One region of the Vibrio algarum genome, then DNA from elsewhere that is predicted to be linked to it. Evidence: predicted binding sites of a transcription regulator. Region 1 holds the regulator's gene; the other holds the start of a gene.
What was found. The regulator MetJ, encoded in region 1, represses methionine synthesis genes. The targets are predictions, from matches to a motif close to TTAGACNTNTANANGTCTAA.
Positions count from the first base shown of each region.

Region 2: a site for MetJ is predicted at 7,357-7,376, ahead of metK (methionine adenosyltransferase). Genes of this name have one in related genera too.

Region 1 is NZ_JAQLOI010000001.1:650,329-667,138, reverse strand. Features, by position in the region: gene PGX00_RS03340 (argininosuccinate synthase) at 103-1,314, opposite strand; gene argB (acetylglutamate kinase) at 1,405-2,193, opposite strand; gene argC (N-acetyl-gamma-glutamyl-phosphate reductase) at 2,202-3,206, opposite strand; gene argE (acetylornithine deacetylase) at 3,363-4,499, shown strand; gene ppc (phosphoenolpyruvate carboxylase) at 4,733-7,366, shown strand; gene PGX00_RS03315 (PadR family transcriptional regulator) at 7,726-8,265, shown strand; gene metF (methylenetetrahydrofolate reductase) at 8,355-9,242, opposite strand; gene PGX00_RS03305 (bifunctional aspartate kinase/homoserine dehydrogenase II) at 9,451-11,856, opposite strand; gene PGX00_RS03300 (O-succinylhomoserine (thiol)-lyase) at 11,857-13,023, opposite strand; gene metJ (met regulon transcriptional regulator MetJ) at 13,240-13,560, shown strand; gene PGX00_RS03290 (malic enzyme-like NAD(P)-binding protein) at 13,704-14,963, opposite strand; gene rpmE (50S ribosomal protein L31) at 15,157-15,372, opposite strand; partial or broken gene priA (primosomal protein N') at 15,691-16,810, shown strand, end outside.
Region 2 is NZ_JAQLOI010000001.1:3,228,469-3,245,278, forward strand. Features, by position in the region: gene mscS (small-conductance mechanosensitive channel MscS) at 105-965, opposite strand; gene fbaA (class II fructose-bisphosphate aldolase) at 1,427-2,503, opposite strand; gene PGX00_RS15085 (phosphoglycerate kinase) at 2,648-3,811, opposite strand; gene epd (erythrose-4-phosphate dehydrogenase) at 3,947-4,975, opposite strand; gene tkt (transketolase) at 5,114-7,111, opposite strand; gene metK (methionine adenosyltransferase) at 7,476-8,627, shown strand; gene PGX00_RS15105 (SprT family zinc-dependent metalloprotease) at 8,710-9,210, shown strand; partial or broken gene rsmE (16S rRNA (uracil(1498)-N(3))-methyltransferase) at 9,329-10,059, shown strand; gene gshB (glutathione synthase) at 10,116-11,063, shown strand; gene PGX00_RS15120 (YqgE/AlgH family protein) at 11,140-11,703, shown strand; gene ruvX (Holliday junction resolvase RuvX) at 11,738-12,172, shown strand; gene PGX00_RS15130 (PilT/PilU family type 4a pilus ATPase) at 12,224-13,327, opposite strand; partial or broken gene PGX00_RS15135 (type IV pilus twitching motility protein PilT) at 13,335-14,374, opposite strand; gene PGX00_RS15140 (YggS family pyridoxal phosphate-dependent enzyme) at 14,399-15,109, shown strand; gene proC (pyrroline-5-carboxylate reductase) at 15,140-15,958, shown strand; gene PGX00_RS15150 (YggT family protein) at 16,000-16,554, shown strand; gene yggU (DUF167 family protein YggU) at 16,554-16,810, shown strand, end outside.

The DNA of each region.
Region 1 (16,810 bases):
TGTTAGTTGGTGTGTTATTGAGAGCTTAACACGCGGCTGTAGATACTAGCGATATACAACCGAGAATCAAGCTTCTGTTTTATTACTTTTGAAAAATTCTAATTACTTTTGCGAATTCAAAGTACGAATACGGCTGGCTAAAGAATACAAACGTATAAATCCTTCCGCGTGACTTTGGTCATACACTTCATCTTCACCGAATGTTGCAAATGCTTCACAGTACAAGCTGTTATCAGAACGCTTCTGAGTAGCTGTTGCTTGCCCTTTGTAAAGCTTAATAACCACTTCGCCATTAACATCTTGTGCTAGGCTTTCTGATGCAGCAATAATTGATTCGCACAGCGGAGTAAACCAACGGCCATCGTAGATTAAATGAGCCGCTTTTACACCTAACTCTTCACGGAACTCAAATGAGCTCTTATCTAGAACAAGTTGTTCTACTGCACGAAGTGCTTCCATCATGATTGTGCCACCCGGAGTTTCATAACAACCACGAGACTTCATACCAACCAAACGGTTTTCAACGATATCGATACGCCCAATTCCGTGTTCAACACCTTTATCATTTAGGTACATTAGAGCTTCGTATGGCGACATGTCTTTGCCATCAACCGCAACAACTTCGCATTTTTCTACTTTTATTGTTACGTATTCAGCTTCGTTTGAAGCTTCTTCTGGGCTTTTTGTCCATGCCCAACAATCGTCGTTTGGTGCGTTCCAAGTTTGCTCAAGAACACCACCTTCTGTCGAAATATGCCATGCGTTTGCATCGCGAGAATAGATTTTAGTTAATGATGCAGAGCACGGGATATTACGCTCAGCAAGGTAATCTAAACATTCCTCTCTGCTCACTAGATCCCACTCACGCCAAGGGGCGATAACATGTAGATCTGGTGCGAGTGCAGCGAATGCACCTTCAAAACGAACTTGGTCATTACCTTTACCAGTACAACCGTGCGCAAGAGCATCAGCCCCAACATTACGAGCACATTCCACTTGTGCTTTAGCAATAATTGGTCGAGCCATAGAGGTACCTAAAAGGTATTTACCTTCATATAACGCACCTGTTTTTAGTGAAGGATAAATGTACTCTTTAACCATCTCTTCTTTAAGATCCGCAACGTATACTTCAGATGCGCCAGAAGCGATTGCTTTTTCCTCGACACCTTCCAACTCTTCTGCACCTTGGCCAACATCTGCTACAAAAGCAACCACTTCACAGTCATAGTTCTCTTTCAACCATGGAATGATTACTGATGTGTCTAGACCGCCGGAATAGGCTACGACTACTTTTTTTACTTCAACCTTGCTCATAGTATTTCTCCTGATCTCCCGGACTGCTCTGGCGGTCAGTACATCGGGTTTAAAAATTGTTGTGTTTAATAATTATGTCTGTCTAAATTTTTACTGAGGCAAAAACTGTGTACCTATGCTCTTGCCTGAAAATAATTCGCTTAATTTTTCTGGGTAACGCCACGTTGCAACTTCAATTGGTCTACCAAGTTCGTTTGCAGCGTCTAAAGCTGCTTCCACCTTAACTATCATTCCATCTGTGATAACTCGGCCCTGAATCAGTGCATCTGCTTGCTTCTTATCTAGGTTAGGTAGCAAGTGACCTTTACCATCCAGCACTCCGCTAACATCTGAAAGGAGTACTAATTCTGCATCTAAAGAACTCGCGACAGCAACTGCAGCTTGATCAGCATTTACGTTCATCAGCTGACCTTTCTCTGTTAATCCGATTGAACTGATAATAGGTAATGCACCCGTTTTCAATATCGCTTTAAGTACACTGGCGTCACCTGCACTCGCTTTACCTACTGCCCCTAACTCTGGGTCCAATTCTTCAACCTTGCACAAGCCACCATCCGCTAAACAAAGACCAACTGCTTTAAGACCATTTCTAACCGCTTCACCTTGCAGCAATTTATTGGCAGTACCTGCCAATGCACCTGCTATAACTGGGATTTGGTCATAAGGCGTAACACGCAAACCATTTTTCTTTACTGTCTCTAGCTGTAACTTTGCCATTAACTCGTCAACAAGGTAACCACCCCCATGAACGATAACTAACTCTCTGTTCGCCTGATTTTGGTAGCTTTCAATCGCATTAAAAAGTTTACCTAGAGTGTCAGAACATGAAAGTGCTGCGCCGCCTAGTTTAATCACTAATGGTTTTAGATCTTGATTCATATTAATTCTCACAAAAGTGAAGTAAGCGGCTCAAAACCGTTACGAATATTTAAACACTGCATCCCATGGCTAGACGCACCTTTTAATAGGTTATCGATAGCGGAAACTACAATGACGTGCTCCCCTTCTACCTTCCATCCGATATCACAGAAAGGAGTAAATTCTACATCCTGTACTCTAGGGATACTCTCATGCTTTAAACGAACCGCTGGTTTATTTTGATAAGCTTTTTCAAACGCGTTATTTACGTCTTCAGCTGTAACACCAGTAGCGAGCTTCATAGTGATCGTAGCTAGAATGCCTCTTTTAAAGTTACCGAGATGTGGTGTAAAGATGACGTCACAACCAAGATGTGAAGCAATTTCAGGCTTATGACGATGAGTGAACAACCCATAAGGCTGCAAGCTCACTTCACAAAAACTGTTGGTCATACTCGATTTTCGACCCGCACCAGTAACACCACTTGTCGCATTAATAACTGGCCATTGATTGAGATCCAGCATATTCATTTCTACTAGAGGTTTAATGGCTAACTGGGAGGCGGTTGGGTAACAACCTGCTACAGCAATCAGGTCAGTATTTTTTATCTCTTTTTCGTTCCACTCAGCCAACCCATAAACAGCGCTGTTCAGAAGCTCTGTATGTTTGTGGTCGAAGCCATAAAACTTAGGGTAGAAACCTTCAGATTGAACGCGATACGCACCAGATAAGTCGAAAACCTGACAACCTTGCGCTAAAAATTCAGGCGCTAAATCGTGGCTAACTTCGTGCGCCGTCGCTAAGAAAACAACATCACACGCCTTTGCTACCGCTTCAACATCAGTTAGTGGTAGAACCTTCATATCAACGACACCGGACAGCTTGCCATGTAATGTGCTGATTTTCTTATTCGCGTCTACACTATTGGCGGAAACATATAATCCTGATAGCGTTAGCTCAGGGTGTCTTGTAACCATAAGAGCTAACTCAGCTCCTGTATAACCGCTTGCACCAATAATTGTGGTTTTTAACATCTTGACTTATCCAAATACTTGGGTAACTAACAACAGTCAAACTTGACTATTCATACTCAAAAAACGTCATTATTCGGTTTTTTATTCACAAATAATGATTTAATATGCTTTTTAACGTCTTAAGGGTTATCTGTCAATAGGGGAAGCGAAGATAATATGCAATTACCTAAATTTATCGATGTATACAAAGGGCTCATTTCGACCTCTTCTATCAGTTCAACCGACCCCAGTTGGGATGAAGGAAATAGCCAAGTCATTGAACTATTGGCTGACTGGTTAAGGCAAATGTCCTTCGAAGTGGATGTGGTCGAAGTTGAGAAAGGAAAATGTAATCTAATCGCGAAACGGGGACAAGGTGAGGGCGGTCTATTATTAGCGGGACATACCGACACAGTCCCTTTTGATCAAGGCCAATGGAATTTTGACCCACATGCACTAACAGAAGCGAATAATCGCTTTTATGGCTTAGGCACAGCGGACATGAAAGGATTTTTTGCCTTCATTATTGAAGCGGTCAAAAACATAGATTGGCAAAATCAGACAAAACCTCTTTATATACTCGCTACATGTGATGAGGAAACGACCATGCTTGGCGCTCGTCACTTTACCGACGAAGCGCCAATACAACCAGATTATTGCATTATTGGCGAACCAACAAGCCTAGTACCAATTAGAGGGCATAAAGGACATGTTGCAAATGCGATACGAGTAACGGGTAAATCCGGCCACTCTTCAGACCCCGCGTTGGGAGTTAACGCAATCGAGATAATGCATGAGGTGATGTACGCACTGATGCAACTGAAAAATAAGTTGGTTAAAGAGTATCATCATCCAGGCTTTGCCATTCCGTCACCCACTCTAAATCTAGGGCATATACATGGCGGCGATAGCGCTAATCGTATATGTGGCTGCTGCGAGCTTCATTATGATGTACGTCCTCTTCCTGGAATAAGCCTTGATGGTCTGGACAACATGCTCCAAGGCGCACTAAAAGAAGTTAAAGCCAAATGGCCAAACCGTATTGAGATTCGTCCACTGCATGAACCTATTCCGGGTTATGAGTGTTCACAGGATGATAGTTTTGTTTCGGGAATGGAAACCATATGTGAAATGAACTCTGAAACCGTAAACTACTGTACTGAAGCGCCTTTCTTACAACAATTATGCCCAACATTGGTTCTTGGACCAGGATCTATTGACCAAGCTCATCAACCAGATGAATTTTTAGCTTTCGAATTTATCGACCCTACAATTAACATTCTTTCCAAAGCAATTCGCCAATATTGCTTCTAGTCTTTAGTTATAAGGTCTTATTGCTCGCTGAATACCTTCTGTGTAATGTATAGAGTTGTGAAATAAAATTTCACAACTCTATAACCTAATGAGTTTTAGAAATGATCACAGTCAATTTAAAACCATTAAAGCCATTGTGTCTTTGTCTTTATTTGACTCTAAGCACAGATATTCGCTAGATTGTATCTTTAGGACGAAAATATACTGTAATTAAATTACGAGGCAGAAAGGAAATGAACGAGAAATATGCTGCTTTAAAAAGTAACGTGAGAACACTAGGTCACTTACTTGGCAATACTATAAAAAATGCACATGGCGAAGAAATTTTAGAGAAAGTCGAATTAATACGCCAGCTGTCTAAATCTGCCGAAAGAGAAAACGATCAACAAGCCCGCGAAGAACTAATACAGGTTATTTCTAACCTACCTGATGATCAATTAAACCCTGTAGCAAGGGCGTTTAACCAATTTCTAAATTTGACTAACATCGCGGAACAATACCATACGATTTCACGCCATTGTGATTCAAATATTTGCGAACCCGACGTCATCCATACATTATTTTCTAAGCTAACCGAGAATAGTGTAAGTAAGTTAGAAACCGCACAGGCTATTAAAGATCTCAATATTGAACTGGTTCTCACTGCACACCCGACTGAGATAGCTCGTCGAACTATGATCAACAAGCTAGTAAAAATTAATAAATGCCTTTCCCAGCTTGAACTAAGTGATCTTTCCTCGAGAGAAAGAGTGAAACAAGAGCGCCGATTAGAGCAGCTCATTGCTCAATCGTGGCATTCTGATGATATGCGTAAAGAGCGACCAACTCCTCTTGATGAGGCCAAATGGGGCTTTGCCGTTGTAGAAAATTCATTATGGGAAGCAGTACCTGAGTTTTTACGAGAATTCAATGACCGAGTGACGGATTATCTTGGCGAAGGGCTTCCTATTGATGCTCGTCCGGTTCATTTTTCTTCTTGGATGGGTGGCGATAGAGATGGCAACCCATTTGTGACTCATGAGATTACTCATGAGGTTCTTCACCTATCGCGCTGGAAAGCCGCTGATCTATATCTAGGCGATATTAATGAACTCGTCAGTGAGCTATCTATGATCGAATGTACTGACGAACTTAGACAACTTGCCGGCGAAGAGCATGAACCTTATCGCGCCGTATTAAAAAAAATCAGAACACTGTTAACCGATACACTCGAAGTGTTAGACGCAAAAATTAATCGAACTGACGTTCCGAATAAAGCCATATTAGAGAATGTTGAACAGTTATGGACTCCTCTTTACGCTTGTTATCAATCGCTACATCAATGCGGAATGGGTGTCATTGCTGACGGTTCACTGCTCGATAGTCTACGTCGAGTGAAAGCATTCGGTGTCCACCTTGTACGTTTAGACATTCGTCAAGAAAGTACTCGTCACTCAGATGTACTTTCGGAACTCACACGGTACTTAGGTATTGGTGATTATGATCATTGGAGTGAACAAGATAAAATTTCATTTCTTGTCAATGAGTTAAGTTCAAAACGACCGCTCCTCCCTCGCAACTGGCAGCCTTCTGAACCGGTTCAAGAGGTTTTAGACACCTGTAGGATAATTGCTAGTCAATCTCGTGAGGCATTTGGTTCTTACGTCATCTCAATGGCAAGAACTGCATCAGATGTACTCGCGGTACACTTACTACTTCAAGAGTCTGGTTGTCAGTTCCGAATGGATGTATGTCCACTTTTTGAAACACTAGATGACTTGAACAATTCAGAAGCCGTAATCAAACAGTTACTCGAGATAGATTGGTATAGAGGCTTTATCCAAAATCACCAAATGGTCATGATTGGTTATTCTGATTCAGCTAAAGATGCTGGTGTGATGTCAGCTGGTTGGGCTCAATATAGTGCTATGGATGCGTTAGTCCGCGTATGTGAAGAAGCGAATATCGAGCTAACACTCTTCCATGGCCGTGGAGGCACAATAGGTCGCGGTGGGGCTCCAGCACATGCGGCACTCCTTTCTCAGCCACCAAAAAGCCTAAAAGGTGGCCTACGAGTCACTGAACAAGGTGAAATGATTCGTTTCAAGCTTGGCTTGCCAGATATAGCTGTAAACAGCTTTAATCGATACGCGAGTGCTATTCTTGAAGCTAACTTGTTACCACCTCCTAGCCCAAAACAAGAATGGCGCGATCTAATGGAGGTTCTGTCACAAGTTTCCTGTGAAGCGTACCGTTCTATTGTTAGGGGTGAACCTGACTTCGTTCCGTATTTTAGGGCCGCGACACCAGAGCGAGAGCTTGGTATGTTACCTTTGGGATCACGACCATCCAAAAGAAACCCTAACGGCGGCGTTGAAAGCTTAAGAGCGATTCCTTGGATATTCTCTTGGAGCCAAAACAGATTAGTTTTACCTGCTTGGTTAGGGGCTGGTGAATCGATACAGTACTCTATCGACAAAGGTCACCAGAACTTATTAGAAGAGATGTGTCGCGAATGGCCTTTCTTTTCTACCCGCCTTGGTATGCTAGAAATGGTTTATTCAAAATCGAATATTGAGATTTCACGCTATTATGATCAAAGGCTAACAGATAAATCACTTTGGCGATTAGGGGATCAATTACGAGACCAGTTGCAAAAAGATATTAAAGCGGTTCTTAATGTAGAGAACAATGAAAACTTAATGCAAAGTGATCCGTGGGGGCTAGAATCGATCCGATTACGTAACATTTATGTTTTACCGATGAACATCCTTCAAGCAGAGCTGTTATACCGGACTCGTCAAGCAGATGAGCCATCTTCCGAACTAGAAGAAGCATTGATGGTAACAATCGCAGGCATTGCTGCTGGCATGCGCAACACAGGATAGTAATTAAACCCAAAAACAGGACATAATGCCTCACCTTTACAGCATATTGTCCTGTTTTTTCTCCACCCTGAGAGATTTATCATCCTTTTGAGACAATTTGCCCCTTTTTTTGATTTTCACAACAAAATTTAATGGTATGCTTACGCCCCATTGTGCTCCAAATATCGACTATACTAATAACAAGCACAATAATAAGGAATCAAACTCCACAGGCTTCTAGGTGAATATCGGCTGAAGATAAGAGTAACGAATAAACGCAGATTTATCGTTATTCTGAACTGCAAATTGATGAGTGTCATAAAGCACGTACGCAGTTCAAAGATGTGAGTTTTTATATTACTAATTATTGGATTTAAGACATGTCATTACCACACGTAATCCTTACCGTTTTAAGCACTCGTGATGCTACCGGGTACGATATCACCAAAGAGTTTTCATATAGTATCGGCTATTTTTGGAAAGCGAGTCATCAGCAAGTTTATAGAGAGCTCAATAAAATGGCTCAAAATGAACTCGTCACTTGTGTTTTACAGCCACAAGACGGCAAACCAGATAGAAAAGTTTATTCAATTACAGAAGCCGGACGTCGTGCATTAGGCGAGTGGTTTGAACTACCTACAGCACAACCAACTGTTAGAGATGAATTCAGCGCTAAGTTAATGGCTTGCGCTATAGAATCTGCGGATTCTTTCAAAGAACAAGTCTCGACACTTATTGGTGAATCTAAACAGTTAGTCAATCATTACAAAGAGATTGAAGCAACTTATTATGGTGATCCAACCAAACTAGACAGGCATGCTAAATTAGAACGTCTTACGCTTAGACGTAACCTAATTATACGTGAAGCTTGGGTAGGTTGGGCAGAAGAAGTCTATGCAGAAATAGAATCAATGGATTAGGACGAGCCAGTTCATTCCTTTGTTTCTAAAACATAAAAGGGTTGATGTACATACATCAACCCTTTTATCGTTATGTTTATCGGTTCACTTTATTTTGTTGGTCTTACACCGAGTGTATGACACAACGCAAACGTCATTTCTGCTCGGTTTAGTGTATAGAAGTGAAAATCCTTTACTCCTTCCCTACTCAAGATTCTAACCATATCAATCGCTTGGCTTGCACCAACTAATTGACGAGTTGTTGGATCATCTTCTAAACCAGCGAACTGCTGAGCCATCCATCCTGGAACTTTCACATGATTCATTGCTGCAAAGCGAGACGCTTGAGTAAAGTTAGATACTGGTAGAATTCCCGGTACAATCTCTACATCAATACCAGCACTCACACAACGATCTCGGAATCTGAGGTAGCTTTCAACATCAAAGAAAAATTGAGTGATTGCGCGGTTAGCACCCGCATCCACTTTTCTTTTCAGATTAAGTAGGTCTGACTGGGCACTTTTTGCTTCTGGATGCACCTCAGGAAATGCCGCGACTGAGATATCAAAATCATGACGTGATTTAAGCAACGTCACTAAGTCGGATGCGTACATATCAGGTGCACCGCCACCAGCGGGGATATCACCACGTAAAGCGACAATATTACGGATACCGTTTGTCCAATAGTCTTCTGCTATTTCTACAAGCTCATCGCGGCTTGCGTCGATGCAGGTTAAGTGTGGAGCCGCCACTAAGCCTGTCTGCTCTTTTATTTCTTTAATTATGGAATGGGTACGATCGCGCTCACCAGAGTTTGCACCATAGGTAACAGAAACAAATTTAGGTTGAAGCGTTTTCAACCGATGAACTGAGTTCCACAGGGTTTCTTCCATTTTTTCGCTGCTTGGCGGGAAAAATTCAAAAGAGACATTAATGTCACCAAGCTCCGCAATATTCTGATTCAAGGCGTCTAGATGACTAGCGTGTGAATAACTCATAGTTCTCTCCCATTCGGGGCTGATAGATGTTGTGTTGTTTTATTATTTTGACGTTTAGACGTCTATATGTCTGTAGAATGTAATGAAATGAGATCAATGTCAACACGATGATCATGAACTTTTTTCATGTAACTGGTGAGAATTGTTCAAGACCTAACTAAAATAAGAAAAATCCCCATTTGCATGGGGATTAATTTTAATATGAAAACTAAAGCAAATTAGATATACGATTAATATCTGATTGCAACGCGCCTGCGGTGACTTCTCTGCCGGCACCAGGGCCTCGAATAACTAAAGGATTATCTTTATACCATGCACTTTCTATAGCAAAAATATTGTCACATGGAAGTAAGTTTGCCAATGCGTGTTCTCTATTTAGCTCTTCTATTCCAACGGTTGCCTTACCACCTCTTTGTAACCGGGCAACATAACGCAAAACCTTATCTTCACGTTGCGCTTTCTCCAACCGCTCCGCGAGCTGCTCACTTAACAGTTGACCTTGATCGAAAAACTGGTCAATAGACAAATCTTTCAATTGTTCGGGGATAAGAGATTCGACTTTCACACTTTCAGGTTCAATCTTTAAACCTGACTCTCTAGCAAGAATCACCAATTTCCTCATTACATCGGAACCATCTAAGTCACAACGAGGATCAGGTTCAGTTAACCCTTGTTGCCAAGCTAACTCTACAAGCTCACTGAATGGGACAGAACCGTCAAATTGCTGAAAAAGCCAAGATAACGTACCAGAAAAAATCCCAGAAAGTGCTGTTATCTCATCACCGCTTTCTCGTAAATCGCGAACGGTATGGTTAATAGGTAAACCGGCTCCAACCGTTGCGTTATAGAACCAATGCCGACCAGTTTTTGTAAAAGCATCCTGTACTTTGTGATAAAAGTCGCTAGAAGCTGAACCAGCCACTTTATTTGCTGAAATAAGATGGAAACCCTTTTCAGCAATATCAGGATACTTCATCGAAACCGCTTCGCTTGCAGTCACGTCTAACACAATGACTTCATCGTATTCTTGTTGATGACTAAGTTGCTCTAACCAATCATCACCATTACTGTCGATAGCTTCATCATCATAACGATTAACAACACTTGCTGAGTCGATACCATTAAAGTCCATCCAGTAGGTTTGACTGCCAACAATGCCAATCAAATCAAAACTCATACCTCGACGCTTCTCTAATTCAGTTTGCTGTTTAGAAAATAGTTCTAGCCAACTTGATCCAATATTTCCTTTACCACACAATACCAACCCAACGCGTTTTTGCGCCTGAAAGAGCTGAGTATGGATACCCTGTACAAGAACTGAGGTATCTGACGTTCGTAAAACAGCGGCTAAGCTCAAGCCTGATTCTGCATCACACATAAACTCAACGGGGGCATTTTTAAGCTGTTGATAAAAACCGTGGCTATGAATTGGGTTTTTTGTCACTCCTGCACCAACAGCAGCAACCATCGAGTAACCCTCTTTTAGACGGATATCAGCTTCAATTGCAGCATCATGTAAATAACCAAGAGCACCAGAAGCAACTTCAGCGGTATAAGCAAGAAGCAATTCACCTTGATCCGCTTGAACTTCATAGGCTAGCGGTTGGAGTTGCGCTCGTTGCAAGCTTTGTAAAACTTCGTCTTTGGCTCTTTCAAACTCATGAGCATGACTAAACAACAATTCAATAAGCAACACTTCATCTAACGAGGTAACTATCTTGGCTCCTCTACCAGAGGCCAATACTCTCTCTATTCGAGTGGACCCGGCTTCAGGTTGATAGCTACATCTAAGCTCTAAATCCATTGTACTCTGTGCGACCGGTTGCAAAGTTCTACTATGTAAAACAGGTGCAGCCAATCGAGCTAATTCGCTCGCTTCATCAAGTCGGAGAAGGGGAAGTAAGCACGCGTCATTAACCTTGCGAGGATCGGCACTATATACACCACATACATCACTCCAAATAGTCACTCGGCTCGTTTCCGCTAACGCACCAATCACCGTAGCGGAATAATCTGATCCGTTTCGACCAAGTAAAACCGTGTCACCTTGACGATTTTTAGCCATAAAACCTGTAACAACAAGTCGATGCTGAGAATGCTGCGCTAATACTTCTTTTAATAGCGGCCAAGAATTTGAACGGTCTACCTCTGGCTGCGTGCCAATATCAGCCCTTAAAAAATCTCGTGAATCTATTGCCACTGCAGGCATTTCTGCTTGAGATAGAAGTGCAGAAAGCAACCTCGATGACCATATTTCTCCATGTCCGAGAACCTGAGCTTCTTGCTCCAGAGTCAATGGAATTTGTAAATCACCCAAAGCAGAAAATTCCGTATGAAGACGATCCAATAATTCATTTGGAGATTCTAATAGCTGCTCTATCAAAGTCGAATGAAAATGACGTAACGACATAAGTAACTCATGCGCTGTTCGTCCATCTTTTTTTAACGCACTTAACCAATTTATAAGTTGGTTGGTCGTATCCCCAGCGGCAGACACAACAATTAAATCTTCACTTTGAGAGTACTCAGCAAGAATATTAACTACACGTTTATAACACTCTGCATCAGCTAAGCTGCTTCCACCAAACTTGTGAAGTTGACGCGTAACTGTCATTTAGACTGTCTCCTGAACTTTGTTAAATGCGTTTGTTAGATCTTCAATTAGATCTTCACTGTCTTCCAGTCCAACCGATAATCTCAGTAAAGACTGAGCGATGCCAGCCTCTTTAAGTGCTTCTTCACCCATTGCTCTATGAGTCATTGACGCTGGATGGCATATCAAACTTTCTACACCACCAAGCGATTCTGCTAGAGAAAAGAGAGTAAGTGCGCCAACAAACTCTTTTAGTTTTTCCATTGAACCATTAAATTCAAAACTTAACATTGAGCCAAAACCAGATTGTTGCTTCTTAGCAACCTCATGGCCCGGATGCTCAGGAAGGCTTGGATGATATATAGTTCCGACAAGTTCCTGTTTAGATAGGAAAGCTAAAATAGCTTGGGAGCTTTCTTCATGTATTCTCATACGAGCCCCTAGCGTTCTTATCCCACGCAATGTCATATAGCTATCGAAAGGCGTTCCTGTTGCTCCAATACAATTCCCCCACCATGCAAGCTCTTCTGCATGCTCTTTAGTCTTGGTTACTATTACACCACCAATGACGTCCGAATGGCCGTTTATATATTTGGTCGTTGAGTGAATCACAAAATCAGCACCCAGTTCTATAGGCTTTTGGTATATAGGTGTCATAAAGGTATTGTCGACTGCAACCAACGCATCAACAGCATGTGCTTTCTTGCACGTCTCTTCTATATCAACAACCCTTACAAGTGGGTTTGACGGCGTTTCTAGAAGAACCAATTTAGGTTTTTTAGCCAGAGCGGACTCAAGTGCTTGTTGGTCTGACTGATCGATAAAGAGAACATTAAAGTCGCCTTTTTGTGCCCTCGTATTAAATAGCCGATAAGTGCCCCCATAACAGTCATTAGGTGCCACAATAAGATCATTGGGGCCAATAAAAGCAGAAACCCATAAATTTAATGCTGATGTACCACAGTTTGTCACAACTGCACCACTTCCTGATTCCAGTTCAGAAAGTGCGAGCTCTAACATGCCTCGATTTGGGTTGCCTGATCGCGTGTAGTCATATTTCGGCACATCACCAAAACTAGGAAAACTATAATTAGTCGATAAGTAAATTGGAGGCACAACGGCATGAAACTGAGAGTCAGTTTCAATACCCGTTCGAACGGCGATAGTGGCAGGTTTCTTTTGTGTCATGAGCTGGCTTTCCTTTCGATAAAATCCGTTTTTATTTTCTTTATGGGCTAACTATAACTGAATCCCGGACATTAGAATCAATATCAAGACACTTTACTGCTAGTTTTTTGAGACGTCAATACCTCTAGACGTCTATATGTCTTTGCTTATGGCGGTAAATCCCGCTAGAATTCTATTCCATAATTATTTTATGACTATTTTGACAAAAGGTGAGCAATGGCTGATTGGAATGGCGAATACATAAGTCCATACGCAGAGCACGGAAAAAAGAGTGAACAAGTTAAGAAGATCACCGTTTCTATCCCTCTGAAAGTTTTGAAAATTTTGACTGATGAGCGTACCCGCCGTCAAATTAATAATTTACGACATGCAACGAATAGCGAGTTACTTTGCGAAGCATTTCTACACGCATATACAGGTCAGCCATTACCAACAGATGAAGATTTGAGAAAAGATCGCCCTGATGATATTCCAACTGAAGTTAAAAAATTAATGACAGAAATGGGAATTGAATTTGAAGCGTTTGATGAAGAGTAAATAATAAGCTTGAAAAAAGTCGTTCTAAATAACACTTTCGTGTAATGCTGCTCGATTAAGGTTATCTATACCTATTATCCTGACGAAACCGATGTCGTTACCTCCACAAAAGTGGTGATAACGACATCTATATTGAACCGATATTAACTCATATAATTTTTTGGTAGCTCAATTCTTGCAACGCCAGATTCTACCGCTGCTATCGCAACCGCTTTCGCCACGCGAGGTAGTAAACGAGGATCCATCGGTTTAGGAATAATATACTCATTGCTAAACTCTAACTTACTTACCCCTGCCGCCTTCAATACTTCTTCAGGAACAGGCTCTTTAGCAAGTTGACGTATCGCTTCAACCGCAGCCAGTTTCATTTCTGTATTTATTTCACTTGCACGCACATCTAGAGCGCCACGGAAAATAAATGGAAAACAGATAACATTATTTACTTGGTTTGGGTAATCAGAACGACCAGTACCCATAATGAGATCATCTCTTACTTGATGCGCTATTTCTGGTTTTATTTCAGGATCTGGATTCGAACATGCAAATACCACTGGCTTATCGGCCATAAGTTTGAGTGCTTCCGCAGGTAATAGATCCGGGCCAGAAACACCTAAGAACAAGTCTGCACCTTCAATAACATCTTCCAACGTACGTTTATCTGTATTATTCGCAAACATTTTCTTATATTCATTGAGATCTTCTCGGCGAGTATGGATCACACCTTTACGATCCAACATATAGATTTTTTCTCGCTGCGCGCCACACTTAATCAATAGCTCCATGCACGCTGTAGCTGCGGCACCAGCACCAAGACAAACAATCGTTGAATCGGCAAGTGTTTTACCTTGGAGTTCAATAGCATTTAGCATGCCTGCCGCAGTGACGATAGCCGTACCATGTTGATCATCGTGGAATACCGGCACATCGCAGCGTTCGATCAACTGACGCTCTATCTCAAAACAATCGGGGGCTTTAATATCTTCTAGGTTGATCCCACCAAAAGTATCGGCAATAGCGGAAACGGTATTAACAAACTCTTCAATAGTGCGATGTTTCACTTCGATATCAATAGAATCTAAACCAGCAAAACGTTTAAAGAGTAATGCTTTACCTTCCATTACTGGTTTTGATGCCATAGGACCTAAATTGCCCAAACCCAAGATAGCAGTACCGTTAGAAATCACAGCAACCGTGTTACCTTTTGCCGTATATTTATACACATTATCAATATTCTGTGCGATCTCTCTCACCGGCTCAGCAACACCTGGGCTGTATGCTAAGGCTAGATCTTCAGCTGAATCCGCTGGTTTAGTCAGTGCTACTGCAATTTTACCCGGAGTAGGGTAAGCATGATAATGAAGTGCTTGTTGACGAAAGTCATCTTGTTGGTTGTCTTCGGACATAAGATTTAGTTCCAGTTTCTATTAGGCAGGGGTGATTTTAAAAAGTACTCGTCTGTATTCGGGTAGATAGTAAATGATAGAAACAAAACTTCCTATACCGAAACGGATTAACGTCATAAAGTTTTGTTATTAGATATACGATCAAAAAAGGACGCCTAAGCGTCCTTTTAAATTCGGAATTACAACATAGCAATTATTTGCTAGATAGTGCACCGAAACGTTTGTTGAAGCGATCAACACGGCCGCCAGTATCAACGATACGTTGCTTACCAGTGTAGAACGGGTGACATTTGTCACATACGTCTAGGTGGATAGATTCTTTTGCTAGAGTCGAGTTAAACTCGAAAGAGTTGCCGCAAGAACAAGTTGCTTTAACTGCTTTATATTCAGGGTGGATACCTGTTTTCATGGGAAAACCTCATTATAGGCCGTGTCGCCATCCGATTCTAAGCCGGACACCACACGTATTTACATAACATGGTATAAATAGATATACCGTCAAGGCGCAGTATAGTAATGAAACAACGCACTGGGATCAACTAATTTGAATCTTTTTTCTACAATTTCTCCTTTTTTCACCTAGTTCACTTCTTCGGTACCACACCCCACCAATAGGCTTTTTAGATAGTTCACTACTTTATGACCCAGAAAATCAGCATTTCTCGTAATTAAGCAGCGTATCAACTACACTAACCCTTCGTTTCACTTAGCTGATTAACCATCAATAATGCGACCATCCATAGCTCAAATTGCCTTGCCAGTGCCACTAGACAAAAAGTTTGATTACCTAATTCAAGCTCATCAATTTCCAGTCGTTGGCGGTCGTGTTTCTGTCTCATTTGGCCGGCAAACCCTTGTTGGTATCGTTACCGCAATGGTTCATCAGTCGGACTTTCCAATCGATCAGTTAAAAAGCATCAAACAAGTATTAGATGTAGAACCCATTTGGCCAGATAACCTTTACACACTGCTCAATTGGTGCAGTCAATTCTACCAATACCCTCTAGGTGAAACCCTCAGCAATGCGCTCCCAACAGCGTTAAGAAAAGGAAAGTCAGCTGAATTTGCTTCGCTGATTGAATGGCAGATAACAGAAGCAGGTAAAAATCAATTAATGAGTGGCTTTGGTCGGGCAGTGAAGCAAGCCAAAGTAATGCATTTACTTGAAAACGGATCAATACCCCATCAACAAATGATAGATGAAGAAATCTCCAGCTCCGTATTAAAAACGCTAAATGAAAAAGGATGGATTTCCTCTACTGAAACAAAACCTAAAGCAACACTTTGGCCAGAACAGATTGAAAACTCAGAGGACAAACCAAAGCTAAATGAAGAACAAGCCGTCGCAATCGCAACTGTCAACAGTAACCGACGCTTTGGTTGTTACCTTTTAGAAGGTGTGACCGGTTCCGGTAAAACAGAGGTTTACCTAAATCTAATCAAACCTATTTTGGACTCGGGCCGACAAGCTTTAGTTCTTGTTCCCGAAATAGGGTTAACGCCCCAGACTATCAATCGGTTCAAAAGACGATTCAATGTTCCTGTTGAAGTCATTCATTCAGGACTGAACGAAACGGAAAGGCTCAATGCTTGGCTTTCCGCGCGACAACAACAGGCTGGTATTGTGATTGGAACCCGATCCGCATTGCTTACTCCATTTAGGGATCTCGGCATTATTATTGTTGATGAAGAGCATGACACCTCTTATAAACAACAAGACAGCTTAAGATATCACGCACGAGATGTAGCCATTATGAGGGCCCACAAAGAAAACATCCCAATTGTTTTAGGGTCAGCCACGCCTTGTTTCGAAAGTTTACAGAATGCTATCTCAGGTAAATATCATC
Region 2 (16,810 bases), 2.6 Mb from region 1:
CTAGATTCGAGAAGCGAAGCGCTCAAGACTCTAATCCCATTCACATCAATTTTTAACTAAAAAAACCCCAACTTGGGGTTTTTTATGACAATTATGACGATGACTTAATCAGCTTTATTAAGGTGAACATCCATTTGCGGGAATGGAATTTCAATACCTTCTTTGTCCAACTCTTCTTTGATAGCTTGAAGAGTATCAAAATACACTCCCCAATAGTCAGCGGTGCGACACCAAGGACGAACAACAAAATTAACAGAAGAATCCGCAAGAGCGACTACACCAACGGTGATTCCAGGCTCTTTCAAAATACGCTCATCAGCTTCCAGAACTCGCGTGATGACTTCTTTCGTCTTCTGAAGATCTGCGCTGTAAGAGACACCGATAACATGATCTACACGACGAGTATCATGATGAGAATAGTTAACAATTGCGCCACCAATTACGCCACCATTAGGAACAACAACCATCTTATTATCTGGTGTAGTTAATACCGTCTGAAAGATTTGGATAGAACTTACTGAACCTGCTACTCCACCGATTTCAACATAATCACCCGATTTAAATGGACGGAAAGCAACAATCAATACACCTGCAGCAAAGTTAGAAAGAGACCCTTGCAGAGCTAAACCAACCGCTAAACCAGCCGCACCGATAACGGCAACAACAGAAGCCGTTTGAACGCCAAGTCGTCCTAATGCTGCTATTAATACGATTACAAAAAGCAGGTAACGCACTAATGCATGAACAAAATCGACAACGGCTTTATCCATCTCTTTTTTATTCAGTACTTTAGCAACGCTATTTGCAATAGCTTTTACAATAATATTACCTATAAATAGAATCAGAACCGCGGAAATAATATTTACACCATACTGAATTAATAGCTCTGAATTATTTGTAAACCATTGCTCTGCCATAGAGAAAGTATCGGCTACTTCCGCAACCACTGTGTCTTCACTCGCCATCTATATATCCTCAAAATTTTAATATTAACTTCCATCTGTACCACAGCCTTAACATCCACTGCACCACATTATCTTCTGTCACTACATAGTAAAAATATTAAAGGTCATAAGCCAAGTTACACATTTTTCACCAAAAATAATAACTCGTTAAGTTTACTACCGAATATTCTTATACAGAGCAATACGATAGCGTACGAAGTACCACAAAATCCAGTGTATTAAATAAGAAATAAACTAAATATTCGGAATACTTAACGCCCACGACCTATAAGACCAACTTATACAAAGGAGAAGATAACTATTAAATTATTATTTTCATAGGGTTACAGAGTGGAATGTGTATCTTATTTAAGAGAGAAGGTGATTTTGAGGGTATTCGTTCGGTATTACATCACCGCATTGATTTTTTGACATAAAAAAACCGCTCTTTAAGAGCGGTTTTTCTCAACAAGAAGGACGAATTATAGTACGTCTACTGCGTTAAGGTCAGCGAATGCTTTTTCAAGACGTGCAACCATAGATACTTGACCAGCACGTAACCATACGCGTGGATCATAGTATTTTTTGTTAGGCGCAGCTTCACCTGTTGGGTTACCAATTTGACCTTGTAGGAAATCACGGTTAGTAGCTTCGTACTGACGGATACCATCCCAACATGCCCACTGAGTATCAGTATCGATGTTCATTTTAATAACACCGTAGCCGATAGACTCTTGGATTTCTGCTTCAGAAGAACCAGAACCACCGTGGAATACGAAGTTAAGAGCATTTGGAGCAATACCAAATTTCTCAGCACAGTATGCTTGAGAATCACGTAGAATCGTAGGAGTAAGTACAACGTTACCAGCTTGGTAAACACCATGTACGTTACCGAAAGATGCTGCGATAGTGAAGTTAGGGCTAATAGCGTTTAGTTTCTCATAAGCGTATGCAACGTCTTCTGGAGAAGTGTAAAGCTCAGATGCGTCCATATCAGAGTTATCTACGCCATCTTCTTCGCCACCAGTACAACCTAGTTCGATTTCAAGAGTCATACCCATTTTCGCCATACGAGCAAGGTATTGACCTGAAATTTCGATATTCTCTTCTAAAGACTCTTCAGAAAGGTCGATCATGTGAGAAGAGAAAAGAGGCTTACCAGTTTGAGCAAAGTACTCTTCACCAGCGTCTAGTAATCCGTCGATCCAAGGCAGAAGTTTCTTAGCTGCGTGGTCAGTATGAAGAATAACTGGAACACCATAAGCTTCAGCAACTGCATGTACATATTTAGCACCAGCGATACCACCAAGAACAGCAGCAGCTTGACCTTCTAGCTTAACGCCCTTACCAGCAAAGAATGATGCGCCGCCGTTAGAGAACTGAACGATAACAGGAGCTTTAGCTTTCGCTGCTGCTTCTAACACTGCGTTCACAGAATCTGTACCGATACAGTTAACTGCAGGTAGTGCGAAGTTGTTTTCTTTTGCAACTTCAAATACTTTTTGTACGTCTGCTCCAGAGATAACACCTGGTTTTACGAAATCGAAGATCTTAGACATGGAATGAGTCCTATTTTCTGTCGTTTTAAATTAATTTCTTACAAATTTGCAATCGTTTGCTCATAACGCGCACGGCATTCTAACAATAAATAGCCAGCATCAGCAAACAGAAAGGCGGGAGTATTTTCCCGCCTCTTTAAATCATTATGCTTTAGCACGCTCTTCAAGCATTGCTACAGCAGGAAGTACTTTGCCTTCAACAAACTCAAGGAACGCACCACCACCAGTTGAGATGTAAGATACGTCGGCTTTAATACCGAATTTGTCGATTGCAGCCAGAGTATCACCACCACCAGCTACAGAGAAACCTTCTGAATCAGCAATTGCTTTTGAGATACCAGCTGTACCAGCTTCAAAGTTTTTGAATTCGAATACGCCAACAGGTCCGTTCCAAAGAATCGTTTTAGCATTACCGATAATTTCAGCAAGTGCCGCTGTTGAATCTGGGCCAAGGTCGAAAATCATGTCGTCGTCTTGTACATCAGCAACATTTTTGATTTCTGCTTCAGCATTTTCATCAAACGCTTTTGCACAAGCAACATCTGTTGCTACTGGAATAGAACACTCTTTCATTAGCTTCTGAGCCGTTTCAACAAGGTCTGCTTCATAAAGAGACTTACCTACATTGTGGCCTTCAGCAGCGATAAATGTATTCGCGATACCACCACCAACAACAAGTTGATCGGCAATTTTAGATAGTGACTCAAGAACAGTCAGTTTAGTAGAAACCTTAGAACCACCAACGATAGCAACAAGCGGACGTGCAGGGTTGTCCATTGCTTTTCCTAGAGCTTCTAATTCAGCAGCAAGTAGAGGACCAGCACAAGCAACTGGAGCGTTAGTACCAACACCATGAGTTGAAGCTTGAGCACGGTGAGCCGTACCAAATGCATCCATTACGAATACGTCACAAAGCGCTGCATATTTCTTAGAAAGCTCTTCTTCGTTTTTCTTCTCGCCTTTGTTAAAGCGAACGTTTTCAAGAACAACAAGTTCACCGGTGTTTAGCTCAAGACCATCTAAGTAGTCTTTTGCTAATTTCACTTCACAATCAAGAGCATCGTTTAGATAATTAACTACAGGTGCTAGAGAGAACTCTTCAGCGTATTCACCTTCTGTAGGGCGACCTAGGTGAGAAGTAACCATTACTTTAGCGCCAGCTTCTAGGCATAGCTTAATAGTAGGAAGTGATGCAAGAATACGTGCATCTGAAGTTACTTTGCCATTTTTTACTGGTACGTTTAGGTCAGCACGGATAAATACACGTTTACCTGCTAGATCCAGGTCAGTCATCTTGATTACAGACATGGTTTGTCCTCTCGATTTATAAATTAAGAAAGTTTATTTAGCCCGGTATTGTACCGAACTTAGAAATTCTTTAACTGTTGCTTAGATGTATATAATAGCAATTTATTTCACAGGGTAAATAAATTATTTTTTATACTATTTCTCGCATGAATGCATTACAACAGCAGTGTCTAGCATTCTATTGGCGAAACCCCATTCGTTGTCACACCAAACAAGCATTTTTACTAGACGACCATCACTAACCCTAGTTTGCGTTCCATCCACAATTGCACTGTGTGAATCATGATTAAAGTCGATCGAAACTAATGGTTTTTCAGTATAGTCAACAATGTGACGTAATGTACACTGAGATGCCTCTATGATGGTTTGATTTACGTCATTAACTTTCACTTTTGTGTTAATTGTGACGCTTAAATCCATTGCTGTCACATTTACTGTGGGTACTCGTACCGAAATCGCTTCAAATTTGTTGGAAAATTTCGGAAATATTCTTTCAATCCCTTTATGAAGTTTTGTATCTACAGGAATGATTGACTGACTAGCAGAACGGGTTCTTCTTAAATCAGGATGGTAAGCATCAATCACTTGTTGGTCGTTCATTGACGAATGGATCGTAGTGATAGTGCCAGAATCGATTCCAAACGCCTCATCTAACACCTTAATGATCGGTACAATACAGTTAGTTGTACAGGAGCCGTTTGAAACGATATTGTGCTTTTTCAATAATGTCTCATGATTGACACCATAAATAATCGTATTGTCGAGATCATTTGCACCAGGGTGAGAGAACAACACCTTTTTCGAACCAGCAGCAATATGTTTGAGTCCATCATCTCTATTACCATATACGCCTGTACAATCTAAAACGATATCAACGTGTAGATCTCGCCATGGTAATAATTCAATATCCGCTAAGTGAAGAATTCTAACCGAGTCAAACTCACCATTTTCATGATGAATAAAGAGGTGTTCTTGATCGTTAGATATTTTTTTACCAAAGCGCCCATGACTCGTATCGTATTGAAGAAGATGCGCCATCGCATCGGGTAGTGCTAATTCATTAACAGCAACTATCTGAATATGAGAGTTTTTTCCACTCTCATATAAGGCTCTCAGCACATTACGGCCTATCCTGCCAAAACCATTAATCGCTATTTTTAGCATCAACGTTACTCTCATCCTTTTTATTTGAAGAAAGATAATACTGTATATAAATAAAAATGCATGTGTAAAAAAACCGAGCTTGAGCTCGGTTTTTTTATTTACCAACTCTTGTTACAATAGTGGCTTCTCAACGAGTTATTACGCAAGCACTTCGTTCGCGGCTTTAACTACGTTCTCAACTGTAAAGCCGAACATCTTAAATAGTTCGTCTGCTGGCGCTGATTCACCAAAGGTGCTCATACCGATAACACGTCCGTCAAAACCAACGTACTTGTACCAGAAGTCAGCAATACCTGCTTCAACAGCAACACGTGCTCTCACGTCAGCAGGAAGTACTGCTTCACGGTAAGCCGCATCTTGCTTATCAAATACATCCGTAGCAGGCATAGAAACAACACGTACTTTCTTGCCGTCAGCCGTCAGTTGCGCCGCCGCTGCAACGACTAATTCAACTTCAGAGCCAGTGGCAATAAGAATAAGCTCTGGCGTACCATCACAATCTTTCAGTACGTATCCACCTTTCGCAATGTCAGCCACTTGAGCGGCATCACGCTCTTGCTGTGCGAGGTTTTGACGAGAGAAAATAAGTGACGTAGGGCCATCTTTACGCTCGATTGCAAATTTCCACGCTACAGCCGATTCCACTTGGTCACATGGACGCCATGTGCTCATGTTTGGCGTTAAACGCAGTGATGAAACTTGCTCTACAGGTTGGTGCGTTGGACCATCTTCACCTAAACCAATGGAATCGTGCGTATACACCTGGATGTTTTGCACTTTCATCAGTGCAGCCATACGAAGTGCGTTACGAGCGTATTCCATAAACATTAGGAAGGTGGCACCGTAAGGAACAAAACCGCCATGAAGGGCTAAACCGTTCATGATAGCGGTCATACCAAACTCACGTACACCGTAGTGAATGTAGTTACCTGAAGCGTCTTCTGGTGTGATGGACTTAGAGCCAGACCACATGGTGAGATTTGACGGTGCAAGGTCCGCAGAACCACCCATAAACTCAGGAAGCATAGTACCAAACGCTTCTAAAGCATTTTGAGACGCTTTACGTGACGCTATGTTTGCAGGGTTTGCTTGAAGGTCAGCAATGATTTGAGACGTTTTTGCTTCCCATTCTGCTGGTAGTTCGCCATTTATGCGACGTTTGAATTCAGCTGCAAGCTCTGGATATGCTGCTTCATAAGCTGCAAATTTCTCGTTCCACGTCGCTTCCTTAGTTGCGCCTGCTTCTTTTGCAGACCATTGCGCATAGATTTCCGACGGAATTTCAAAAGGACCATACTCCCAACCCAGTGCTTTACGTGTTGCAGCGATTTCGTCTGCGCCTAGCGGTGCACCGTGGCAATCGTGAGAGCCTGATTTGTTAGGAGAACCAAAACCGATAACGGTTTTAGTACAGATAAGCGTTGGTTTGCCAGTTTCTGCTTTTGCTGCTTCAATAGCCGCATTGATAGCGGCGGCATCGTGACCGTCAACCGCTGGAATAACATGCCAGCCGTAGGCTTCGAAACGCTTAGGTGTGTCGTCAGAGAACCAACCTTCTACTTCACCATCAATTGAGATGCCATTGTCATCCCAAAACGCGATAAGTTTACCAAGGCCTAAAGTACCCGCAAGAGAACATGCTTCGTGAGAAATACCTTCCATTAGACAGCCATCACCCATAAACACATAAGTGTTATGGTCAACAACGTCATGGCCTTCTTGGTTAAACTGAGCCGCTAATGACTTTTCCGCCAGTGCCATACCAACCGCGTTAGTGATACCTTGGCCTAGTGGGCCAGTGGTTGTTTCAACACCCGGTGCATAACCATATTCTGGGTGACCCGGTGTTTTAGAGTGCAATTGACGAAAGTTTTTCAGATCCTCAATTGAAAGATCGTAACCAGTGAGGTGAAGCAGGGAGTAAATCAGCATTGAGCCGTGGCCGTTAGAAAGAATAAAACGGTCGCGGTCAGCCCACTCTGGGTTTTGTGGGTTATGGTTTAGGTGGCCACGCCAAAGTACTTCGGCAATGTCAGCCATACCCATAGGTGCGCCTGGGTGACCTGAGTTGGCTTGTTGAACACCGTCCATGCTAAGGGCACGGATTGCATTTGCTAATTCTTGTTGGGAAGGCATGTCTGCTCCTGAGTAGATACGCGAATTCGATAATTAGGGTAATCGCTAGTTAACCTGAACTATGGTTAATTAATAGCGGCGCTATTCTCTCAAAGCGAAATTAGGACTGCAATCGATTTCCTTATCGATTATTCACGAACATTTAACACTTTTTGATGAAAATAATTTTATTTGCCTAAATTTACATTCATTCAGTCTATGATCTCGCTCAGAAAAAACTTGTAATTTGAACTCCAAATACTAAAATAGACGTCTAGATGTAGAAACGCCCATTTGCAATGTCGTTTTTACACACTGATTATTTTATTTTTTAGAGATGCATTTTTGCATCTTTTTTTAACGTTTTAATACGGAGCTATCTACTATGGCTAAGCACCTGTTTACTTCTGAATCAGTATCAGAAGGACACCCAGATAAAATCGCAGATCAGATATCAGACGCTGTTCTTGATGCAATTCTTGAACAAGATCCTAAAGCCCGTGTAGCTTGCGAAACTTACGTAAAAACTGGCATGGTTATGGTAGGTGGTGAAGTAACGACATCTGCTTGGGTTGATATTGAAGAAATCACGCGCCAAACCGTTCGTGAAATTGGTTATGTTGGTTCTGATATGGGTTTCGATGCGGACTCTTGTGCCGTACTAAACACTATTGGCAAACAGTCACCAGATATCAACCAAGGTGTTGATAAAGCCGACCCGAAAGACCAAGGCGCTGGTGATCAAGGTATTATGTTTGGTTACGCAACAAACGAAACTGAAGTATTAATGCCAGCTCCTATTACTTATTCTCACCTGCTTGTTCAGAAACAAGCTGAAGTTCGTAAAAATGGAACACTAAACTGGTTACGTCCAGACGCCAAAAGCCAAGTTACCTTTCAATATGAGCAAGGTAAAATTGTTGGTATTGATGCCGTTGTTCTTTCTACACAGCATTGCGATTCTATTTCTACACCAGACCTACGTGAAGCCGTAATGGAAGAAATTATCAAGCCTGTTCTTCCTTCTGAGTGGTTAAACAAAGATACAAACTTCTTCATTAACCCAACGGGTCGTTTTGTTATTGGTGGTCCAATGGGTGACTGTGGTCTTACTGGCCGAAAAATCATCGTAGATACTTACGGTGGAGCTGCTCGTCACGGTGGCGGTGCATTTTCTGGTAAAGATCCATCAAAGGTTGACCGCAGTGCCGCTTATGCTGCCCGCTATGTTGCTAAGAATATTGTTGCTGCTGGTTTAGCAGATCGCTGTGAAATTCAGTTGTCCTACGCCATCGGTGTTGCCGATCCAACATCTATCATGGTAGAAACATTCGGAACTGAAAAAGTATCCCACGATACTATCATTAGAGCGGTTCGTCAGTTCTTTGATCTCCGCCCATATGGTCTGCAAGAAATGCTGAACCTTCTTCAACCAATCTATAAGAAGACCGCCGCATACGGTCACTTTGGTCGCGAAGAGTTCCCGTGGGAAGCGACAGATAAAGCCGCGCTTCTACGTGATTTTGCAGGGCTGTGAAATTCTAAATAGTAACAAGGTAGAATTCGCCTTATAATTAACGCCTCAGATAATACTGAGGCGTTTTTTTAGGAGTTAATTTTTGGGCAATATCGAACTTACTTATCAGGCACAAAAAGCATTGTCCCACCATGTTGCCACTGCCAATCAATATTTTGATCAAACATTTCCACTGCCAGAGCTCAACTTTAGATTAAGAGGGAAGGTAGCAGGAAAAGCTTATTTTCAAAATTGGGAAATTCGTCTTAATCCCATCCTCCTTAGCGAAAACACTGAGCAATTCCTGCAAGAGGTAATCCCGCATGAATTAGCTCATTTAATTACTTTTCGTTTATTTGGCCGAGTTAGGCCTCATGGGAAAGAGTGGCAGAAAGTCATGGAACAAGTCTTTTCCCTCAATGCAAAAACCACACACAGCTTTGAAGTTACTTCCGTCCAAGGGCAAACCTTTGAATATCAGTGCAAATGTAACTCCTATCCACTTACTATTCGTCGCCACAACAAAGTTTTAAAAGGCAGTACACAGTACAGTTGTCGAGAATGCAAACAAGAATTAATTTATACGGGAATACAGCTATCCTAGTGAGTTTGTTAGAACCAACGGGAATAGCTTAAGATAAACAACCTAGCTTAAGGCCCTTGTTTTTTCGTCAGAATGCATCCATGTTATCAGCAGAAAATAATACTCAGGACCACCAACAATGCGCCTACCTCGAATTTATCATCCAGAGATCATAACGAATCTTGGCATCACATCACTTGGTGATGACGCAGCAGGCCATGTTGGCCGCGTACTCAGAATGAAACCAGGTCAAGAAGTCCTATTATTTGACGGCACAGGTGCACAGTTTCCAGCCAAAATTACAGAAGTCACTAAGAAGTCCGTTCTTGTCGACGTACTTGAAAAAGTTGAACATAGAATTGAATCCCCTTTAGATATCCATTTAGGTCAGGTTATTTCTCGTGGCGACAAAATGGAATTTACCATTCAGAAATCAGTCGAATTGGGTGTGAACACTATTACTCCCCTTATTTCAGAAAGGTGTGGTGTTAAGTTAGACACTAAAAGGTTTGAAAAAAGCTTCAGCAGTGGCAAAAGATCGCCATTGCTGCATGTGAACAGAGTGGAAGAAATCTAGTCCCACTGATTCGACCAATCATGCAATTAGAAGAATGGTGTGCTGAAGAGGATGATGCGCTAAAGTTAAATCTTCACCCCAGAGCCAAATATTCGATAAATACGCTCCCAGAGCCAGTTGAAAAAGTCAGGCTACTTATAGGCCCTGAAGGTGGTCTATCCGCAGAAGAAATAGCCAAAACCGAGTCTTACCAATTTGAAGAGACATTGTTAGGCCCTCGAGTATTAAGAACAGAAACCGCAGCACTAACGGCAATTACCGCATTACAGGTTCGCTTTGGCGATCTTGGTTAATTTAACCTTGAACTCTAAATAATTTACCTCGGCGACCTCAAACATAGGAGAACACAATGATTAAACTCGGCATAGTAATGGACCCTATTTCGTCCATTAATATCAAGAAAGACTCTAGCTTTGCCATGATGCTTGAAGCCCAAAAACGCGGCTACGAAATTCACTATATGGAGATGAATGATCTCCATTTAGATCAAGGTGTTGCCGTTGCTGATACAAAAATCGTAACATTAAAAGAAGATCCCACATCATGGTTCGAGTTCACAGCAGAACAAACAATTGAGCTTTCCGAACTAGACGCGGTACTAATGCGTAAAGATCCCCCTTTTGATACTGAATATATTTATGCGACCTACATTTTAGAGCGCGCGGAAGAAAATGGTGCTTTAATTGTAAATAAGCCACAAAGCTTACGTGATTGTAATGAAAAACTATTTACCGCTTGGTTCCCAGAGCTTACACCAACCACAATCGTGACCAGAAAAGCAGAAAAAATTAAGGCATTTCAAGAAGAGCATGGCGATATTATTTTAAAACCATTAGATGGAATGGGTGGCGCTTCAATTTTTCGCGTGAAGCAGGGAGATCCAAATGTTTCAGTTATTATCGAAACATTAACCAATCATGGTCAAAATTACGCAATGGCTCAAACCTTTGTTCCAGATATCAGCAATGGCGATAAGCGGATTTTAGTGGTTGATGGCGAGCCTATGCCTTATTGCTTAGCTCGTATTCCTGCCGAAGGGGAGACACGAGGTAACCTTGCTGCAGGCGGACGAGGTGAGGCAAGACCATTAAGTGAAACAGACAAAAAAATAGCTTTAGCTGTTGCACCGACACTGAAAGAAAAAGGACTAATATTTGTAGGTCTAGATGTCATTGGTGACAAACTAACAGAAATAAATGTCACAAGTCCAACTTGTATAAAAGAAATAGAAGCTGCATTCGATGTGTCAATTACAGGAAAATTAATGGATGCAATTGAACGTCGAATAAACAGATAGTCAAGTAAATAGACTGTCAAATAGGCTGTCCAGGCAGCCCCTTTCCTCGACGTTTAGATTGAGCAATGGAGTTTATATGAATTTATCTAACCACTTTTTAGTCGCAATGCCAGGCATGCAAGATCCTCTCTTCCATCGCTCTGTGATTTATATTTGCGAACATAATGAAGATGGTGCAATGGGTATAGTAGTCAACTCCCCTATCGACATAACCGTAGGAGGAATGCTGAGAAAAGTGGATGTAGATTCCATTCATCCGCAGATTCACAAAGAGAGCCTAGAGGCCGCAGTGCTTAGTGGCGGTCCAGTATCGGAAGATCGAGGTTTTATTCTTCATGAACCTAAAGATAACTACCAATCAAGCATTCAAATGACGGATCATCTTAGTGTGACAACCTCAAAAGATATATTAGGTGTCCTAGGAACAGAAGCCGAACCTAAACACTATATCGTTGCTCTAGGTTACTCTGGTTGGACTGCTGGGCAGTTAGAACATGAACTGGCGGAAAACTCTTGGTTAACCGTAGAGGCCGACCCCATCGTAATATTTGAAACTCCGGTACAGGAAAGATGGCAGAAAGCAGTAAAAATGCTCGGTGTTGAACCATCTCAATTATCAGCAGATGCTGGACATGCATGAATAAGCTAAAAACAAATATAACTAAGAGTACAAAATGAGTTCTAATTCTAAAACCATCATCGCTTTTGATTTCGGAACAAAAAGTATCGGAAGCGCGGTTGGACAAGAAATAACAGGTACAGCAACACCCTTAAAAGCCTTTAAAGCGAACGATGGTGTTCCAAATTGGGACGACATAGAAAAACTACTTAAAGAGTGGCAGCCTGATCTAATTGTTGTTGGCCTCCCAACAGATCTGCACGGTAAAGATTTAGAAAGCATTACACCACGAGCTAAAAAATTTGCTAACCGACTTCATGGACGCTTTGGCTTTGCTGTCGAACTGCATGATGAACGACTTTCAACAGCTGAAGCAAGGGCAGATCTATTCGAAATGGGTGGATATAAAGCGTTAAGCAAAGGCAATATAGATTGCCAGTCCGCAGTGGTTATTTTAGAGAGTTGGTTTGAAGCCCAATGGAATGAATAAACAATAATTAGCGATAATTACAACTAATTATCGCTAATTCCGCAGACTCAATTAACCCATATCTATTTTGACACCAGCAAGTGCGCTGGTGGACACATCACCACTATTCGTCTTCAACATTAATCTCAAATCATTTGCTGAGTCAGCGCTGTGTAATGCATCGGCTTCTGTAATCTTGCCTTCACTCACTAATTGATAAAGCGATTGATCAAATGTTCTCATGCCGGCTTCAGAGGACTTGACCATTGTTGACTTCAGTTCATGGAGTTCACCTCGACGAATCAAATCTGCTACTCGAGGAGTATTAAGTAACACCTCAAATACACCATGCCGACCACGCCCACTTTTATCCACCACTAACTGCTGAGCAATTATCCCTTTTAAATTACTGGATAAATCATACAAAAACTGCTCTTTATGATCTTTAGGGACTAAATTTAGAATTCTTTCCAACGCTTGATTAGCATTATTGGCATGTAACGTAGCCATACAAAGATGGCCTGTCTCTGCGAATGTCATCGCAAACTCCATCGTTTCACGACTGCGAATTTCACCAATTAAGATCATATCTGGAGCTTGACGAAGAGAGTTTTTCAGCGCGACTTCATAGCTTGCCGTATCTAATCCGACTTCCCTTTGCGTAACAATACATTGATTATGCTCATGCACAAATTCAATAGGATCTTCCACTGTCAAAATATGTCCACTTCTATTTTGATTACGATATCCAGTCATCGCTGCCATCGTCGTCGATTTTCCCGAACCTGTCGCCCCAACAATCAACACCAATCCTCTTTTTCCAATAGAAAGCTCTTTCAAGACATCTGGAAGCTTCAGATCATCAAAACTAGGGATTTGTGTCTCTATTCTCCTTATTACGGCGCCAGGCAGCTCTCGTTGGAAAAAAGCACTAACCCGATAACGGCCACTATCGCGTACGATAGCAAAATTAGCTTCTTTGGTTCGAATAAACTCAGTTGTTTTATCTTTATCCATTAGAGCATCAAGTAAAGATGTGACACCTTCTTGATCTAACTTTTTTCCAAAGGGGCGCAGTTGCCCATCTATACGCAATAAACAAGGAGAATCAACAGTAATATAGATATCCGAAGCCTTATTACTCGTCATCTCATGCAATAAGGCATTAAGATCCATCGTGTTATTATCCAAATGGCATTGCCTCCATTTCGATTTTCTTATTCACTTCATCAAGATCGACTAAATTCTTTGCCACTAGTTGTTTAGCACTCTGTTCCATGGTTCTCATACCAACGGAAGAACCCGTCTGAATAATAGAATACATCTGAGCCACTTTGTCTTCTCGAATCAGGTTACGGATTGCTGGAGTACCCATCATGATTTCGTGGCATGCTACTCGACCGCCACCAATTTTTTTAATAATTTCTGTGCAATGACAGTCCTAAGAGATTCAGAGAGCATAGAACGCACCATCGATTTATCACTGCCTGGGAATACGTCGATTATACGGTCAACAGTTTTTGCAGCAGAACTTGTATGCAAAGTTCCAAATACCAAATGCCCAGTCTCTGCTGCTGTTAACGCTAAGCTAATGGTTTCTTGATCTCTTAATTCCCCGACAAGAATAACATCGGGGTCTTCACGTAGAGCAGATCTTAACGCGGCTTTAAAACTGTGGGTATCTTTATGAACTTCACGCTGATTAATCAAGCACTTAATATTCGAATGCACAAATTCAATTGGATCTTCAATAGTCAAAATATGTTTATTGAAATTACGATTGATGTGATTAACCATCGCCGCCAGGGTTGTCGATTTACCAGACCCAGTTGGCCCCGTAACCAACACTAAACCTTTTTCCATTTCAGATATCTCACTGAAAATTGGTGGAGCATCTAGCTCTTCCAATGTAGGTATATCCATAGGAATAGTTCGTAAAACAGCTGAACAACCACGTCTTTGATTGAAGGCATTGATACGAAAGCGACCAATTTGTGGAATCTCATACGAAAAGTCGACTTCTAACTTTTCTTCAAATTCACTTCGTTGTGCATCTGTCATTATTTCAAACAGAAGGTGATGTACCTCAGAATGACTTAAAGCTGGTACACCTAGCTTCCTAACATCGCCATCAATGCGTATCATAGGGGCTACACCAGCAGAAAGATGTAGATCTGAGGCATTATGTTTTACACTAAAATCTAATAACTCAGCGATATCCATATAAATTCCTTAATAAAGTCAATTATGTATAGTATTCAACAAAATATAGAACAGGTCACTAAACAGATTCGTACAGCTGAACATAAGTGTGGTCGAGTGCCAAGTTCTGTGCAACTTTTGGCCGTAAGTAAGACTAAACCTATAGAAGTTATAAAGGCGGCAATAGAAGCGGGACAAAAAGCATTCGGTGAAAACTACGTCCAAGAAGGTGTTGAAAAAGCACAGTATTTTACTGAACATTATAAAAACTCCGGACTAGAATGGCACTTCATTGGTCCAATTCAATCCAATAAAACAAAACCTATTGCCGAGAACTTCCAATGGGTTCACTCTATCGATAGAAGTAAAATAGCTCAACGTTTAAACGACCAAAGGCCAGAAAATCTGCCACCGTTACAAGTTTTAATACAGATAAACATAAGTGGTGAAGAATCTAAATCAGGCACATCTGAATCTGAAGTTTTTCAGTTAGCTGAGTTGATTTCTTCTCTCCCAAACCTCACCTTAAGAGGGTTGATGTCTATTCCTGCAAATGTATCCAGTTATCAATCCCAACTAAATGCATTTACAAAACTTTCGGCTATTCAGAGTAAACTTGCTGATAAATATACAAATGTAGACACACTATCCATGGGTATGAGTGGTGATATGGAAGCGGCTGTTGAAGCTGGTAGCACAATGGTACGTATTGGAACTGCTATCTTTGGTGCTAGAGATTACACTACTAAGTCTTAATTTATTGTTAAATATGGAAGAGGTTAGTCAATGAAAAATAGAAAGATCGCCTTTATTGGTGCAGGTAATATGGCTCGTTCGATTATTGCAGGCCTTACATCAAGTGGCTTTGATTCCAGCGATATTACTGCTACTGATCCAAATAAAGAGCAGCGCGATTTACTGACTAATTTATACGATATTAATACCACAGGAGACAATGCAGAGGCCGCGGACAACGCTAATGTTATCGTTCTTGCAGTAAAACCTCAGATTATGGAACTAGTATGTGGTGGTTTAACCAATATCGATTTATCAAATAAATTGGTTATTTCTATCGCTGCTGGAATTTCAGCCTCTAGGTTAAATGAATATTTAGAAACTGAAGTAAACCTTGTTCGCGTGATGCCAAATACACCAGCGTTAGTGAGCAAAGGAATGAGCGGTTTATACGCAACGCCTTCTGTAAGCAGCGATGATAAAACTTTCGCTAGCCAATTAATGCAAGCCGTAGGTGAAGTTTGTTGGGTGGAAGAAGAATCTGCAATCAATAACGTCATTGCAGCAGCGGGTAGTGCTCCAGCTTACTTTTTCCTATTTATGGAAGCGATGCAAAATGAAGCAATGGCACAAGGTTTTGACAAAGATACGGCAAGGTTACTTGTTCAACAGTCTGCCCTTGGTGCCGCTGAAATGGTCATTGCCAATGCGGATATTGATATTTCAACATTAAGAGAACAGGTTACTTCTAAAGGTGGCACTACTGCCGAAGCCTTACGTACTTTTAATGAGCACCAACTTACAGAGATCGTCGCCAAAGCAATGCAAGCGGCCGTTTCTAGAGCAGAAGAGATGGAAAAGCTCTTCTAATATCCGAATAATCAACTAGTTTTAATCTTTAAGGGTCCACAATGAATTCAATGAACTTCCTTATATCCACCGTGTTTGATCTTTACATTATGGTGGTGCTACTGAGAATATGGTTACAAGTGGCTCGTGCCGATTTCTATAACCCGTTTTCTCAGTTTATAGTTAAGGCCACTCAACCTATTGTCGGCCCGCTTCGCCGAATAATCCCATCAATAGGTAGCCTAGATTTAGCCACATTACTGTTTGCTTATCTATTATGTGTAATAAAATTTGTTGCTTTGATATTAATCGCAAACGGTACACTCGTGTTTAGTATCGATTTCTTAATTTTTGGTTTCTTGTCGTTGGTGAAAGCTGCTGGTGGTCTACTGTTTTGGGTACTACTACTCAGAGCAATATTGAGCTGGGTAAGCCAAGGTCGCAGCCCCATTGAATTTGTTTTTCATCAATTAACGGATCCGATGCTTGCGCCAATTCGTCGTATTATTCCTGCTATGGGCGGTTTTGATTTAAGCGTATTGGTACTATTTATTGCGCTGCAATTTGCTAGTTTCTTAATGGGCGACCTAATCGGACCTATTTGGTATCAACTATAATGACAGCAGTAATACAAGATCACGATGATCTTGTTCTGAAGCTCTATATCCAACCTAAGGCCAGCAGAGACAATATTGTTGGTTTACATGGAGAAGAGCTTAAGATTGCAATAACGGCACCACCCGTGGACGGGAAAGCAAATATATACCTGACTAAGTTTCTATCTAAACAGTTCAAAATAGCAAAAAGCGATATTAAGATAGAAAAAGGAGAGTTAGGTAGACACAAGCAAGTAAGAATATGCTCCCCATCCCA